DNA from 2 places in the Pseudomonas sp. AC193 genome. Region 2 is predicted to be linked to the other one. Evidence: riboswitches for the same ligand, from Rfam matches in the RefSeq annotation. Region 2 holds a riboswitch; the other holds the start of a gene.
The links. A riboswitch is a leader RNA that binds a small molecule or an ion and turns the genes downstream of it on or off. The one in region 2 is predicted to bind manganese.

Region 1 (7,942 bases), 1.7 Mb from region 2:
CTGCAACATATGAATCCCTTTTCTGGCTGCACGGTGTTGGCATAGAGATTTGTACTCTAGAACCCTTATACGCCAGCCAAATCAGCCAAAGGAATGATTTGCAGAGCCGTACAAATGCTAGCTTTGCGCCAGCACTTGCCATCGCAGGACGAGCTTCAACACATGTAGGAGCTGCCGAAGGCTGCGATCTTTTGACTTTGTTTTTTAACAATCAAGATCAAAAGATCGCAGCCTTCGGCAGCTCCTACAGTGGGTGGTTTTGGTGGGATCAATGCATCTCGGTAAACGCGATTTTCACGCCGAGAGCAATCAGCACCGCGCCCATGGTGCGGTCAAACCAGTGGCCCATGCGGGCAAAACCGGCGCGTACACGTTGTTGGCTGAACAGCATCGCCACCAGGCAAAACCACACGGCCGTCGCGACCGCCAGATAAATCCCGTAACCGGCTTGCACCGACAGCGGCGTGTGCGGGTTGATTACCACGGTGAACAGCGACAGGAAGAACAGCGTGGCTTTCGGGTTGAGGCCATTGGTCACGAAGCCCGAAGTGAACGCGCCGCGAGCCGTGCGTACGCCGGCTTCTTTGTGCAGATCGTCGGTGACGGTTTTCGCCGGTTGCGCGCGCAAGGCCTTGAAGCCGATGTACAGCAGATAAGCCGCCGCCGCCCATTTCAACGCGTTGAACAGCACGATCGATTGCGACACGATCAGGCCGATGCCCAGCAGCGAATAACCAACGTGGAGGAAAATCGCCGTACCGACACCGAGTGCCGTCCAGGTACCGGCGCGACGCCCGTGGGTCACGCTTTCGCGCACCACCACGGCAAAGTCCGGGCCGGGGCTGGCGACGGCCAGCAGGTGGATCAGTGCAACGGTCAAGAACTCGGTCCAGTACATGGGGGCTCCTCTGAAATTGATCAGGAAAATTGGATTCACTGTATAGATGCGGCTCCTTGTGGGAGCGGGCTTGCTCGCGAATGCGGTGTGTCAGGCAACCTCTATTCGCCTGACTCGCCCCCTTCGCGAGCAAGCCCGCTCCCACAGGTATTGCGAGTACCTATGGCACTGAGTAACCAATTGTTTCATCTGGTAGGCTCGGCAGATTACGCCCAACGCTCAAAGCCTAAAAGGTACAGTTGATGACGAACACGCGCCGCGCCGTATTCCTTGATCACCCGTCGCTCGATCTTGGCGACCTCGACCTCAGTCCGTTGCGCGAGTGTTTCAGCGATCTGCAACTCTTCGCCCAGACCCTGCCCGAGCAAGTCAGCGAACGCCTGCAAGGCGCCACCGTGGCCATTTCCAACAAGATCCTGATCGACGCCGCCGCGATGGCTGCCAACCCTGATTTGAAGCTGATCCTGATCACCGCCACCGGCACCAACAACGTCGACCTCGCCGCCGCCCGCGCTCACGGCATCACCGTGTGCAACTGTCAGGGTTACGGCACGCCGTCGGTGGCGCAACACACGATCATGCTGCTGCTCAACCTCGCCACGCGTCTGGCCGATTATCAGAAAGCCGTCGGCGAAGGTCGCTGGCAGCAGGCGAAACAGTTCTGCCTGCTCGACTATCCGATTGTTGAACTGGAAGGCAAAACCCTGGGTTTGCTCGGTCACGGCGAACTCGGTGGCGCGGTGGCGCGACTGGCCGAAGCCTTCGGCATGCGCGTTTTGCTCGGACAGATCCCCGGGCGCCCTGCCCGCTCGGATCGTCTGCCGCTGGAGGAACTGCTGCCGCAAATCGACGCCCTCACCCTGCACTGCCCGCTCAACGAGCACACCCGCCACTTCATTGGTGCCCGCGAACTGGCGTCGATGAAACCCGGCGCCTTCGTGGTCAACACCGCGCGTGGCGGTTTGATCGATGAACAGGCGTTGGCCGATGCGCTGCGTAATGGTCACCTCGGCGGCGCGGCGACGGATGTGTTGAGCGTCGAGCCGCCGACCCAGGGCAATCCGTTGCTCGCGGCGGACATTCCACGGTTGATCGTTACGCCGCACAACGCTTGGGGCAGTGTTGAAGCGCGCCAGCGCATCGTCGGTCAATTGACCGAAAACGCTCAGGCGTTCTTCAGCGGTAAGGCGCTGCGGGTCGTCAGTTGATAAACTGCGGCACTTTTTTTTGAGGAGCAGTTATGGATCCGCGCAGTGAAGTACTGCTTCGTCAGCCCGAGTTGTTTCAAGGTTCGTTGTTGTTGGCCGGTTTGCCCGCCGACGATCTGCTCGGGCGCTTGCCCAACGCGTTCGGCTGGTGCTGGCATGCCGGCGATCAAGCGGCGCTGGACGCTCGCTTCGAAGGTCGCAGCCATTTCGGCGTGAATGTTCCGGAGCGTGAGTTTGATAGCGCTGTGGTGTTCTTGCCCAAGTCCAAGGATCTGACCGATTACATCCTCAACGCCGTGGCCTCGCGTCTGGCCGGTCGAGAAGTTTTTCTGGTCGGGGAAAAACGCAGCGGCATCGAAGGCGCGTCGAAACAGCTCAATCCGTTCGGCAAGCCGCGCAAACTCGACAGCGCGCGTCACTGCCAGCTCTGGCAAGTCACCGTGGCCAACGCGCCAGAAACGAAATCGCTGGAAAGCCTCGCGCAGACTTATGAATTGCCGCTGGCCGAAGGCCCGTTGAAAGTGATCAGCCTGCCGGGCGTGTTCAGCCACGGTCGTCTTGATCGCGGCAGCGCCCTGCTGCTGGAACATCTGGACAAATTGCCGAGTGGCCATCTGCTCGACTTCGGTTGCGGCGCGGGTGTGTTGGGCGCGGCGGTGAAGCGTCGCTATCCGCATAATCAGGTGACGCTGCTTGATGTCGACGCGTTTGCCGCTGCCAGCAGTCGTCTGACATTGGCCGCTAACGGTCTGGAGGCCGAGGTGCTGACAGGCGATGGCATCGATGCGGCGCCGATGGGTTTGAGCGCAATTTTGAGCAATCCGCCGTTCCATGTCGGCGTACACACTGATTACTTCGCCACCGAGAACTTGCTGCGAAAAGCGGCCAAACATCTGAAAAACGGTGGCGAACTGCGCTTGGTCGCCAACAGTTTCCTCAAGTACCAACCGCTGATCGAAGAGCATCTAGGCGTGTGCGCGATCAAGGCCGAAGGCAATGGCTTCCGGATTTACCGGGCCAAGCGCGGCTAGAACTTCTTTCAAAAAAGAGGCTTGCTCAATCGGATTTGCCTAGGCAGAATCCGCTCCGTCCTAGGGGAGTAGTCTCCCACGAGCGCCAAGCTCGTCCGGCATACGTCAACATACTTGATCCTCAGATCATGGCGTATGCGACCCAAGCGTCCGCATCAGACGGATCGCAGGGTTTGACAAGACCTATGACACGCACACCTTACCCGGGGCGGGAAGGCTGTACGTGTCATAGCCGTGTCGACCCGCCCCTTAGGAAAATCCTGATGCTGGACTCGTTACTCGTTCCCACCGCAATCGTTGCCTTGGCCGAAATCGGCGACAAGACGCAACTGCTCGCGCTGATTCTCGCCGCTCGCTTCCGCAAACCCTGGCCGATCATTGCCGGTATTGTCGCCGCGACCCTGGCCAACCACGCAGCAGCCGGTGCGGTAGGCGCCTGGTTCGGCAGTTTCTTCTCGAATGCGACGCTGCACTGGATCCTCGCCGCGAGCTTCACGGCCACGGCGCTGTGGACGTTGGTGCCAGACAAAATGGACGACGATGAAAGCAGCACGGCACGTAAGTTCGGGCCGTTCCTGACCACGCTGATTGCGTTCTTCCTGGCTGAAATGGGTGACAAGACTCAGGTCGCGACGGTGATGCTGGCCGCGCAATACCCTGACTTGTGGCTGGTGATTATCGGGACGACGGCGGGCATGTTGATTGCCAACGTGCCGGTGGTATTGGCCGGTAACTTTGCCGCCGACAAATTGCCGCTGACCCTGATCCGTCGCCTCGCGGCGTCGGCGTTCATGATTCTGGCAATTGTCGCGGTGTACAAAGCGATGCAGAGCAGTGGTTGGGTTTAACAACGCACGTCGATAAACCGCGTGATCGTTCTTCGCGAGCAAGCCCGCTCCCACATTAGATGGCAGTGGACACAGATTATGTGCTCAAGCACATCCAGTGTGGGAGCGGGCTTGCTCGCGAAGGGGCCATCAGCCTCACTGCAAATTCATCAGGATTTCGGGGCTTGTTCGTAAAGCGGCATGACCTTTGGAATCGCTGCCTGCAACGAAGCAATCCGGCTAGCCGATGCCGGGTGAGTGCTCATGAACTCCGGTGGTGAACCTTCCGAGGCCTTGCTCATCTTGTCCCACAGGGTGATCGCGGCATTCGGGTTGTAGCCGGCGCGGGCGGCCAGTTCCAGACCAATCAGGTCGGCTTCGTTTTCGTTCGCGCGGCTGTTCGGCAGCGTCATGCCGTAGTTGGCCACGGTGTCGGCCAGCGCCAGGCTGTCTTGGCCCAGACCGAGCAACGCACCCGCGCCCTGCTTGGCCATTTCAATCCCGTAGGCCTTGGACATCGCCTCACGGCCGTGCTCGCGCAAGGCGTGGGCGATTTCATGGCCCATGACCGCGGCGATTTCATCGTCGGTGAGTTTCAGGCTGTCGATCAGCCCGGTGTAGAAAATGATCTTGCCGCCGGGGCCACAGTTGGCGTTGAGCTCGTCACTCTTGATCAGATTGACTTCCCATTTCCATTGCGCCGCATCGGGGCGGAAGTTCGGCGCCTGAGCGATCAAACGGTCGGCGATCGCCTGAACGCGTTTGGCGTCGCTGCTGGTCTTGTCCAGCACACCTTTGGTGGACGCTTCGCCGACGGTCTTCTGATACGACTGGGCATACATCTGGTCGACCTCTTGCGAGGACAGCATGCTGAACATGTACTGCTTGCGCTCCACACCCACGGCGCCGCCGCTGGTGGTGTTGACCGACTGACAACCGGCCAGCAACAACGCTGCGCTCAGTGCACTTACAACCAATGTCTTGTTCATTCAAAAGCTCCCTGAAAACCTGCCGGGTATCCTAGGCGGGTAATTGTATCGACGCCAGATACAACGGACGTGTTGCAGTGACTTTCAGACATGTCCCACAGTTCAAAAGCCCCTCACCCTAGCCCTCTCCCGGAGGGAGAGGGGACTGACCGAGTTGTCTTGCGCCATACATCGACCTGAGAAAGCGTGGCGATTATGGATTCAAAACAGAAGGTTCAGGTCGGTGCATCGCGTCAATATCCCCCGATCAGTCCCCTCTCCCTCTGGGAGAGGGTTAGGGTGAGGGGCTCTTGATAGACCAGACAACTCAACCCGGCGTCAAACACTCCGGCCCATTGAGCTTCGGATCATTGATCAGATTCGCCAACACCCGCTCCCGCAACACCGCCGGCTCACTCGCCAGCAACGCCTGCAACACATGCAACGGCGTCTCGGGATCCAGCCACGCCGCCTGCCCCGCCTCATCCAGAATCAACGGTCGGCGCTGACCCGACGCCGACTGCGTAATCACCGCCGTACTCAACCAGACCTGTTCCTGCACCGGATACGCTTCCCAGATCGCCGCGAAAAACAGCGACGCGCCCTCCCCCGGCGTCAGCCAGTACGGGCGTTTGCGCTGAGTGCCGCGCCATTCGTAAAAACCATTCGCCGGCAGCAGGCAGCGACGCTGACGCAGCGCCTCACGGAACATCGGCTGTTCGGCCACGGTTTCCGCGCGGGCATGCGCCGGTGTTTTCGACAGATCGGTCAGCCACGGCGGCGTCAGCCCCCAGCGGGCGTGGGCCAGCGTGCGTTCGCCGGCGTCACCGGCACGCAGCATCAACACCGAATCGTTGGGGGAAATGTTCCACTGCGCCTGTTGATCGGCGGGAAAACCTGGCAGGGCCGCGAAATCGCGGTTCCAGCGAAACAGGGCATAACGTCCACACATGGGGCAACAAGACTCTAAATAAAACGATCGTCAGCCTAACAGACCAGCGTCCCGGGGAAGCTCTCCGGTTCGTCGCCGGGCAGCGGCAGCGCGGCATTGTACGCGGTGATCAGCTCGCGGGCGTATTCGGCCTGGTCGTTGTCGACCGACAGCCCGAGCAAGCCGAAGATCGGCAGCTCACCGGTGCCGCCGAGCAAATCGCGGCCAACCAGGTGCGCCTCAATGCCTTCGCTGGCGAGCATGCCCTTGAGCATTTCGCCTTCCATCAGGTTTTCCGGCTCGTAGATTCGCTGCATGGGCGCGCCTCACTCGTTTTCGCTGAAGACTTCCAGAAACCAATCCTCTCCGTGTACCTGCAAGACGAACGTGATCGGCCGGCAACACACCTGACAGTCCTCAATGTAGGTCTGATCACCGCCGGACAGATCCACCGTCGTTTCAACTTGCTCACCACAATACGGACATTCGTACAGTGCGCTCTCCAGCATCGCGGTCTCCCAAGTGACTTGTGCGTATAATCGCCGGTCTATTTGCAGGGCTATTTTTGTCTGGCTGACTTTTCAGACCGTGCCCCGTTGGTTTTCGATCAAAACCTTTACTTACCCTAGCCGTTTCTAACAAGAGAGCATGATGGGCGAATTCGATGCCATCCGACCTTACGACGACAGCGAAGTACCTGTGGTACTGGCAAGACTGCTCGGCGACAAGGCGTTTCTAGATATCCTCACCCACTTCCGCTTCCCGCGTTTTGCCGGTGCTTTCGGCTGGATGCTCAAACCACTTATAGCCCATCGGCTGCGTCGTGAGTTCGCCGACGTGACCTCGGTGGCGACGTTGCAGGACAAGGTCGAGTCCTACGTCGACCACACCATCGAGCGCGCCACCGACGGCGTGACCTACACCGGTGTCGAGCAATTCAAGTCCGGCAGCGCCTATCTGTTCATCGCCAACCACCGCGACATCGTGATGGATCCGGCCTTCGTCAACTACGCCGTGTACCACGCTGGCCTGCCGACGCCGCGCATCGCCATCGGTGACAACCTGCTGCAAAAGCCGTTTGTCAGCGACCTGATGCGCTTGAACAAGAGTTTTATCGTTCACCGTTCGATCACCGGCCGTCGCGAGAAAATGGCTGCGTATCAGCTGTTGTCGGCGTACATCAACCACTCGATCCGCAACGATTGCGCGTCGATCTGGATCGCGCAGGCTGAAGGTCGGGCGAAGGATGGCGATGATCGCACCGAGTCGGCGATCCTCAAGATGTTCCACATGAGCCGCAAGGATGAGCCGTTCGGCGAAGTCATTCGCTCACTGAACGTCACCCCGGTGTCGATCAGTTACGAATACGACCCGTGCGACCAGGCCAAGGCCCGCGAGCTGTACATTCGCGCCACCACCGGCACCTACGCGAAAGCGCCGGGCGAGGACGACGTGAGCATTGCCAAGGGCATCACCGGCTACAAGGGCCGCGTGCACGTGAACTTTGCTGCGCCGATCACCGAGCTGTTCGAAGACACCAAGCAATTGGCGGTCGAGATGGACAAGCAGATTCTCGGCGGCTACCGGTTATTCCCGGTGCATTACCTGGCGTACGCGCAGTGGGCTGATGCGGATCCGCAGTTGAATGTGCCGAAAGCTGCCGAGGTGTTTGCGGCGGATGAATTGGCCAAGGCGCAGGAAGAATGGCAGAGCCGACTGGATGCTTGCCCTGCAGAGCATCGTCCGTATCTGGTGCTGCAATATGCGACGCCGGTGCGTAACCAATACCGCGTTAAGGCCGGGTTGCCGCTTTAAATTTTCAGAGCAAGATCAAAAGATCGCAGCCTTCGGCAGCTCCTACAGTGGATTCATGTAGGAGTTGCCGAAGGCTGCGATCTTTTGCTTTTAGTAACGCGTGCTGATCCACGAGACGATCAGTGCCAGCCCCAGGCAAGCAAAACCAAATCGATAGAAAAACCGGTTCATGCGCAAGGTCGCCCAATCAAGAATGGGCTCGGCATTCGGCTGCGCGTTGCGCTGAGCGGCGATGCTGGCCATTGCGCGTTGTTCGCGGCGGCG
Region 2 (7,942 bases):
CCACGTAATAGACGCGGCTTCTTTACCTCGTGGATTCAAACAACCGCGACCCTCGGCCTGTTTCTGTCGCTGCTGGTGATACTCGCCTGCCGCACCGCGCTGGGCACTGAAGCGTTTGAAGAGTGGGGCTGGCGGATTCCGTTTCTGCTGTCGATCCTCCTGCTGATCGTCTCGGTGTACATCCGCCTGCAACTGAGCGAGTCGCCGGTGTTCCAGAAAATGAAGGACGAAGGCAAAGCGTCGAAAGCGCCGCTAACTGAATCATTCGCCCGTTGGGACAACCTCAAAGTGGTGATCATGTCGTTGCTCGGCGGCACGGCCGGGCAAGCGGTGGTTTGGTACACCGGGCAGTTCTATGCGCTGTTTTTCCTGTTGCAAACGCTGAAGATCGACCCGCAAACCGCCAACTTGCTGATCGCCGGATCACTGTTGATCGGTACGCCATTCTTCGTGATTTTCGGCAGCCTGTCCGACCGCATCGGGCGCAAGCCGATCATCATGGTCGGCTGCATTCTGGCGGCGCTGACCTACTTTCCGATCTTTCATGCGCTGACCCAGTACGGCAATCCTGATGTGTTCATCGCTCAGGAGAAAAACCCGGTCAAGGTGATCGCCAACCCCGAACAGTGTTCGTTCCAGTTCGATCCGGTGGGCAAGGCCAAATTCACCAGTTCCTGTGACCTGGCCAAGACGCTGTTGGCGAAACGGGCGATTCCGTATGAGAACGTCACCGCCGAACCCGGCACCGTGGCGCAAGTGCGTATTGGCGACAAAGTCGTCGAGAGTTTCGACGGCAGCGCCCTGCCCGCCGCCGACTTCAAAACCCGCAATGATGCCTTCACCGCGACACTGGGCACTGCGCTGAAAGAAGCCGGTTATCCAGAGAAAGCCGACCCGGCAAAAACCAATTACCCGATGGTGCTGCTGTTGCTGGCCATTTTGGTGATCTACGTGACCATGGTGTATGGGCCGATTGCGGCGTGGCTGGTGGAGCTGTTTCCGACGCGCATTCGCTACACCTCGATGTCGCTGCCGTATCACATCGGTAACGGCTGGTTCGGCGGGTTCCTGCCAACGGTGGCGTTCGCGATGGTCGCGGCCACCGGGGATATCTACTACGGCTTGTGGTACCCGATCGTGATTGCGGTGATGACGGCGATACTGGGTACGTTCTTCCTGCCGGAAACCAAGGATCGCGACATTCTCAAAGACTGACCCGCCCCCTTGTAGGAGCTGCCGCAGGCTGCGATCTTTTGATTGTGTTTTTTAAGGTCAAAAGATCGCAGCCTGCGGCAGCTCCTACAGGAGTGTTGCGGTGTCAGAACGGGCCCTGGGTGACCACGCGGGTGTCGATGATCTGCTGCAATGCTTGAATTCGCTGCTGATAAACGTCGGTGAGGCATTTCACATCAGCGGCGCATTTGCCACGGGTTTTCAGCCACGCCTGTTGCTCGTCAATCAAGGCACCACGGCCACCCATCGGCAGAAACCGGCGATCCAGTTTGTAGAGCAGCGCCATGCTCACGTCCATGTCGTTGAGCGCGCGGTTGGCGCACACCGCTTTTTCATCGGCAGCTTTGGCCCGGTCGCAGTCGAAACTGGCGCCGTAAGCAGCATGGCCGATGATCAGGGCAGACAAGCCGAACACGGTTGAAAGTAGAGTTTTGTTGCGCATGGGTTGGGTCATCCAGACAGCGATTGATCCCTCTTGGGCTAATGCATGAGCGCAAAGTTTCTGAACGCCTGCCAAACCACCGCCTCCAATGTTTACACCACTGGAGGTCACCACCATGAACAGCAACGACGACAAAACCCCGAATGCCCCACCTACCGACACATCCGGCAAACCGGTGAACGTGGTCGAGCGTGATCTTGAAGACCACGATGACGACACCAAAGGTGTGGATGAGGTGATTACGCCTTCGTCTACCCGGGTGAAAGAGCAGGATGCCGAGACGCTGCAGCGCAAGGTCGATGAGATTGAACGCAAAGTGGCGGATGGCAACTAAGGTTTGCTGCTTGACAGATAACCTTGTGGCGAGGGGATTTATCCCCGTTGGAGTGCGCAGCGCTCCCAGCTTTTAAAGAGGGGCCGCTGCGCGACCCAACGGGGATAAATCCCCTCGCCACAGAGTTCGCTGTCAAATGCAAATACCCGCTTGAGCTGGCCTTTTAACGAAATTTTCATACTCCCCCGCCTATGATCCCGCACCTCGTTGGGGAGTAGCCTGTTTCCGTGCACTGCGGAAGCGTTCGTATCAACATTCTCGGCAACATGCCGTGGTGCGAACACCTTTTGGTTGGTGAGACCGACGACACATCCATGCCTAAAGTCGGGCGTGTGGTTGTGTCGTTGACTCATAGCCCGACTGGAAGTATCTCCGTGAATCCTGTTTCCCTCATTTTCCTCGCGCTGGCCATGTCCACGGATGCGTTTGCAGCCGCCATCGGCAAAGGCTCCAGCCTGCACAAACCTCGCCTCACGGAAGCCCTGCGTACCGGTCTGATCTTCGGCGTGATCGAAGCCATCACCCCCATTATCGGCTGGCTGATCGGCCAAGCCGCGAGCCAATGGGTTGCCGAATGGGATCACTGGATCGCCTTCACCCTGCTCGTGGTGCTCGGCCTGCACATGATCTACAACGGTCTGAAGCATGAAGAAGAGGAAGAAGAAAAACCGGGTTCGCATTCCTTCCTGATTCTCGCCGTCACCGCGTTTGCCACCAGCATCGACGCCCTTGCCGTGGGCGTTGGCCTGGCGTTTGTCGACGTGAATATCTGGGTGGCTGCGGCGGCGATCGGTCTGGCGACCATGACCATGGTGACCATCGGCGTGATGCTCGGCCGGGTGTTGGGCTCTATGGTTGGCAAACGTGCTGAAATCGTTGGCGGTGTGGTGCTGATGATCGTCGGTGCGACGATTTTGTATGAGCATCTCGCGGTCTGAGATTAGCCGTTAGACGGCGCCGTCAGTGCCAACGCGTTGCCTGGCGCGGCCCCGCTGGCGGTGTTGTCGAAAATGCACCAGGTCGTCGCGCCATGCGCATCGGCGGCCTGCAATACGTTGGCGAGGCTCTCCAAATAGGAGTCATCGTAAGCACTGTGGTAAATGCGCGGTGAACCGTGCAGCCGCCAATAACGCGTTCCGTGCCAGCCAACCGCGGAAGAATCACTGCTGATGCGCGACGGATCGACCACAGCCTGAGCGATCCGGTAAGCGATCAACAATGATTCGGCAGCCACCCATGACTCATGACGCGGCTCCAGCACCACGTCGCCGTCGAAGCGCTGGCGCAACGCATTGAAAAACGCTTCGGCACTGACCGCATCAAATGCCAGTGACGGCGGCAATTGCAGCAACAAACAGCCCAATCGATCAGCCAAACCGCTGCACTGCGCCAGGAACTCATCGAGTTCTTCGTCGCAGTCCATGAGCCGGCGTTCATGACTAATCTGTTTGGGCACCTTTACTGAAAAGCGAAACCCCTCCGGCACCGAATCCGCCCAACGTTCATAGGTTGAGCGGCGATGTGGGCGGTAAAACGAGCTGTTGATTTCCACGCAGTTGAGCCGCGCCGCATAGCGTTGCAAATGCGTGCCCTCCTCCGCAAATGCCGGCCAATGTTCACGCCCGAGACTCCAGCCGGCACACCCAATGAAAATCAAACAGCACCTCCGAAACTCCACTCCCATGTAGGAGTTGCCGCAGGCTGCGATCTTTTGATCTTACAAACAACGTCAAAAGATCGCAGCCTTCGGCAGCTCCTACAGGGGGACGTTATTTTTTGCTAGGGAGAACTGAGCTCAAAACCTGCTTGGCGGTTTGCACCAGAATCCCCGCCTCGTCCGCATCGCCCTTGAGCAACGTCGTGGCGAATTTCTTCGCTTGTTCAAGCTTGATGTGCGGCGGTAGCGGCGCCACGTTCGGGTCGGTTTTGAACTCGACCAGCACCGGCACATCGGAAGCCAAAGCCTGTTCCCATGCGCCTGCTACGTCCTCTTCGCGGTCAACGAAAATCCCTTTCAGGCCGATGGAAATGGCGAACAAGTGATACGGCACATCGGGAATGTTCTGCGACGCCTCGAACTTCGGATCGCCCTCCATCACTCGCTGTTCCCACGTCACCTGGTTGAGATCTTCGTTGTTGAAGACCGCGCAGATCCATTTCGGGCTCTTCCACTGCCGCCAGTATTTGGCGACGGTGATCAGCTCGGCCATGTTGTTCATCTGCATCGCGCCATCGCCCACCAGCGCAATCACCGAGCGTTCGGGATAGGCGAATTTAGCGGCGATTGCATAAGGCACAGCAGCGCCCATCGAGGCCAGCCCACCGGACAACGAACACATCATGCCGCGACGAATTTTCAAGTCACGGGCGAACCAATTGGCGCACGAACCGGAGTCGCTGGTGATGATCGCTTCATCCGGAACTCGCGGTGACAGCTCATAGACCACTCGCTGCGGATTGATCGGCTTGGCCTTGGCCATCGCGCGTTTTTCCAGAGTTTTCTCCCAGCTACCGCGCCAGCCTTCAACTTTCTTGCGCCACTTACCCGAGTTTTTCTGTTCGAGCAACGGCAGCAACGCCGCGAGGGTTTCCGCCGCGTCGCCGACCAGATTGACCTCCATCGGGTAACGCAGGCTGAGCATGTCGGGCTGCAGATCAATCTGCACACCACGCGCCTGCCCCTCTTTGGGCAGAAACTCCGAATACGGAAAACCCGAACCGATCATCAGCAAGGTGTCGCACTCGGTCATCAGCTTGTAACTCGGCTCGGTACCAAGCAGGCCGATGCTGCCGGTCACCCACGGCAAATCATCCGGAAGCACCGCTTTGCCAAGCAGCGCCTTGGCCACGCCGGCGCCAAGTTTTTCGGCGATGGCAATCACTTCATCCGTCGCCTGCAATGCGCCGGCACCGACCAGAATCGCGACTTTTTCGCCTGCGTTCAAAACGTCTGCCGCACGCTGCAAATCTTCGTCATAGGGCAGCACTTTCGGCTTGGTGTAACCGACGCCGGAATGCGCGGTGCCGTGCGCGCGGGACGGCGCCTGATATTCGAGATCCTGCAAATCATTGGGCAGGATCAGCGCGGTCACCCGACGTTCGCCAACCGCCGTACGCACCGCCCGGTCGAGCAAATGCCGCACCTGCGAAGGCGCCGATGCCTGCTGCACAAACGCGCCGGCGACGTCCTTGAACATCGACACCAGATCCACCTCTTGCTGATAGTGACTGCCCAACGCCGTGCGCGCCTGCTGCCCAACGATGGCCAGCACCGGCATGTGATCCATCCGCGCGTCGTAAAGCCCGGTGATCAAATGCGAAGCCCCGGGGCCGGACGTGGCAATGCACACGCCCAGCTCGCCAGTGAATTTCGCGTGGGCCGAGGCCATGAACGCGGCCATTTCCTCGTGCCGCGCCTGTACAAATTCAATCTTGCCTTTAGCTCGATCGAGCGCGCCGAACACGCCGTTGATGCCGTCGCCCGGATAACCAAAAATCCGCGTGACGCCCCATTGGCTGAGCCGCTCAACCAAAAAATCGCCTACTGTCGTTGTCATCTCGATCCTCGTCTTTTCGCCGGTGTAAGGGTCTGGACAGTCGAGCGGACGGCGAAGTTTCGATTGATTAACGGGACACAGTTTCGTGTTTGCGATCAAAACCGCCGGGGCGGCACAATGCGCGTCTGCGTTTTTGATCTCAGGGATGAATGCAATGGACTTACTCCGTAACTGGCAGCGGCGCTTTGCCGAGGCCACCGTCGAACAACAAACCATCGGCGAATCCCGTGCCGACGTTTGGCGCATAGCGTCTGCGAATTCAGCACCGCTGTTTGTGAAGTCCGAGGACGTCATGCAGTGGGGCGAACTGCCCGGCGAGGTCGCGCGGCTGCGCTGGATGGCAAGCCAGAACCTGGCCGCGCCGCACGTGCTTGAAACCGCCATCGAAGCAGATAAAAACTGGCTATTGATGACCGCAGTGCCCGGGCGCGATCTGGCCAGCAGCCCGCACCTTGCGCCGCAGCAGATCGTCACACTTGTCGCCAACGCTTTGCGTGAACTGCATGAGGTTGCAATCGATACCTGCCCGTTCGATCACAGCCTCGACCCGAAAATAAAACTGGCTCGTGAGCACGTGAATGCCGGGTTGATCGATGAAGAGGATTTCGACGATTCACGCCTTGGTCGATCTGCTGAAGATGTCTTCCAACAGATGCTTGCGGATCGCCCGGATCACGAAGATCAGGTGGTGACTCACGGCGATGCGTGCCTGCCCAACTTCCTCGCTGACAACGGTCAGTTCAGCGGTTTTGTCGACTGCGGCCGATTGGGAGTCGCGGATCGTTATCAGGATTTGGCTTTAGCTGCGCATAGCATCACGCACAACCTCGGCGAGGCGTGGGTGCCGGTGTTTTTCGAGGTTTACGGCGTGCAGCCGGATCAGCGGCGGATTGCCTTTTATCAGTTGCTTGATGAGTTTTTCTGAAAGTCGGTGTCCAGAACTCATCACTCAACTGACTGTGAGGCCATTCGCGAGCAAGCCCGCTCCCACATTTGCAATGCATTCCAAAGTGGGAGCGGGCTTGCTCGCGAAGAGGGAGCATCAGATTACTGATCTGTTGACTGACACACCGCGATCGCCAGCAGGCTAGCTCCCACATTGGGTTTTGCATGTATTCAGTTAGAAAGGTTGTGGGCCAAATAAACCTGTAGGAGCTGTCGAGTGAAACGAGGCTGCGATCTTTTGATCTGCCGTTGAAAAGGTCAAAAGATCGCAGCCTGCGGCAGCTCCTACAAGACGCCATCGCGACCGGCACAGTATTCGAGTTCAACGATGCGGATGCACCGTCATCGAAACCAGTTTGATCACGATCGGCCGCACCACGAGGATGCACAGAAACGCCACCGGCATCGCCAGCTTGTAGGCGTGCAGCGCATTATTCAGGTAGTCGTTATCAATGCCTGAATTGGCGGCGGTAATCACCAGCGACATCAGAAAAGCCATGATGGTCGCCATGTACAACGCAAACACATACGGCGTCGCTCGCGCCGAAAGCTTGCGGCGGCTGACATAAACGGCTTCTGCATTGCTTCTTTGATTCATAGGGCTTTCCATCCATTGACAGGGAGCGGGCACGTTAGCAAAGCCCTGGCCCCTCAACTAGACGGCCAAATGCAGGTGCTTTATAAAGCAGAACTTACGAATCAATCCCTTCCGGCAGGCCATCGATGAATCTGTTAGCGGCGATTGCCAGTTTTATCAAAGTGGTCGAATCCGGCTCTATCGTCGGCGCCGCCAAGGCTTTGGGCGTCAGTGCCGCAGCGGTCAGCCAGACCATCAATCGCCTGGAAACACACCTCGGTGTGCGTCTGTTGCAACGCACTACCCGGCGCATGGCACTCACCGAAAACGGCGCGGTGTACTACGAAAAGGTCAAGCGCATTGCCGCGGATCTGGAGTCCGCGCAAAGTTCGATCAATCGCGAAGACAGCGAACTGCAAGGTCGCTTGAGCATCGCCTCGACCTCGGCGTTCGGCCGGCATGTGCTGGCGCCGCTGATTGCCGGTTTTGCCGCGCAACATCCGCGCCTGCTGATCGAATTGTCGACCACCGACGGCAAGATCAATCACATCCAGGACGGCATCGATCTGAGCTTGCGGATCAAGCCGCAACTGGAGGACGGCATCGTCGCACGCAAGATCGTTTCGTTGCCCTTCATCATGTGCGCCGCGCCGGCCTATTTGCAGCGCGCCGGTTGGCCGCAATCGCCTGATGATCTGCAAAACCATGCTTGCCTGGCATTTCGTTATCCCTTGGACGGGCGTTTTCTGCGCTGGAGTTTTATCCGCGATGGTCAGCGTTATGACGCCGATATCAACGCGACCGCGATCTGCGACGACATCGACGCGCTGACGCAAATGGCAATCCACGGCGCC

Region 1: linked by a shared signal. The riboswitch ahead of ACZZ0D_RS01545 (TMEM165/GDT1 family protein) and the one ahead of mntP (manganese efflux pump MntP) in region 2 are both predicted to bind manganese.

The regions. Positions count from the first base shown of each region.
Region 1 covers NZ_OZ409832.1:312,514-320,455, reverse strand. Annotated here, with positions in the region: gene ACZZ0D_RS01565 (fatty acid--CoA ligase) at 1-9, opposite strand, end outside; gene ACZZ0D_RS01560 (LysE family translocator) at 269-898, opposite strand; gene ACZZ0D_RS01555 (2-hydroxyacid dehydrogenase) at 1,141-2,106, shown strand; gene ACZZ0D_RS01550 (class I SAM-dependent methyltransferase) at 2,139-3,137, shown strand; yybP-ykoY riboswitch at 3,188-3,312, shown strand; gene ACZZ0D_RS01545 (TMEM165/GDT1 family protein) at 3,401-3,985, shown strand; gene ACZZ0D_RS01540 (M48 family metallopeptidase) at 4,135-4,953, opposite strand; gene ACZZ0D_RS01535 (SOS response-associated peptidase) at 5,261-5,884, opposite strand; gene ACZZ0D_RS01530 (putative signal transducing protein) at 5,920-6,180, opposite strand; gene ACZZ0D_RS01525 (CPXCG motif-containing cysteine-rich protein) at 6,190-6,372, opposite strand; gene ACZZ0D_RS01520 (1-acyl-sn-glycerol-3-phosphate acyltransferase) at 6,515-7,678, shown strand; gene ACZZ0D_RS01515 (hypothetical protein) at 7,769-7,942, opposite strand, start outside.
Region 2 covers NZ_OZ409832.1:1,962,808-1,970,749, reverse strand. Annotated here, with positions in the region: gene ACZZ0D_RS09105 (MFS transporter) at 1-1,215, shown strand, start outside; gene ACZZ0D_RS09100 (lysozyme inhibitor LprI family protein) at 1,319-1,675, opposite strand; gene ACZZ0D_RS09095 (hypothetical protein) at 1,791-2,009, shown strand; yybP-ykoY riboswitch at 2,207-2,377, shown strand; gene mntP (manganese efflux pump MntP) at 2,384-2,947, shown strand; gene ACZZ0D_RS09085 (DUF72 domain-containing protein) at 2,950-3,693, opposite strand; gene ACZZ0D_RS09080 (thiamine pyrophosphate-requiring protein) at 3,779-5,566, opposite strand; gene ACZZ0D_RS09075 (APH(3')-II family aminoglycoside O-phosphotransferase) at 5,721-6,491, shown strand; gene ACZZ0D_RS09070 (DUF2798 domain-containing protein) at 6,834-7,109, opposite strand; gene ACZZ0D_RS09065 (LysR family transcriptional regulator) at 7,235-7,942, shown strand, end outside.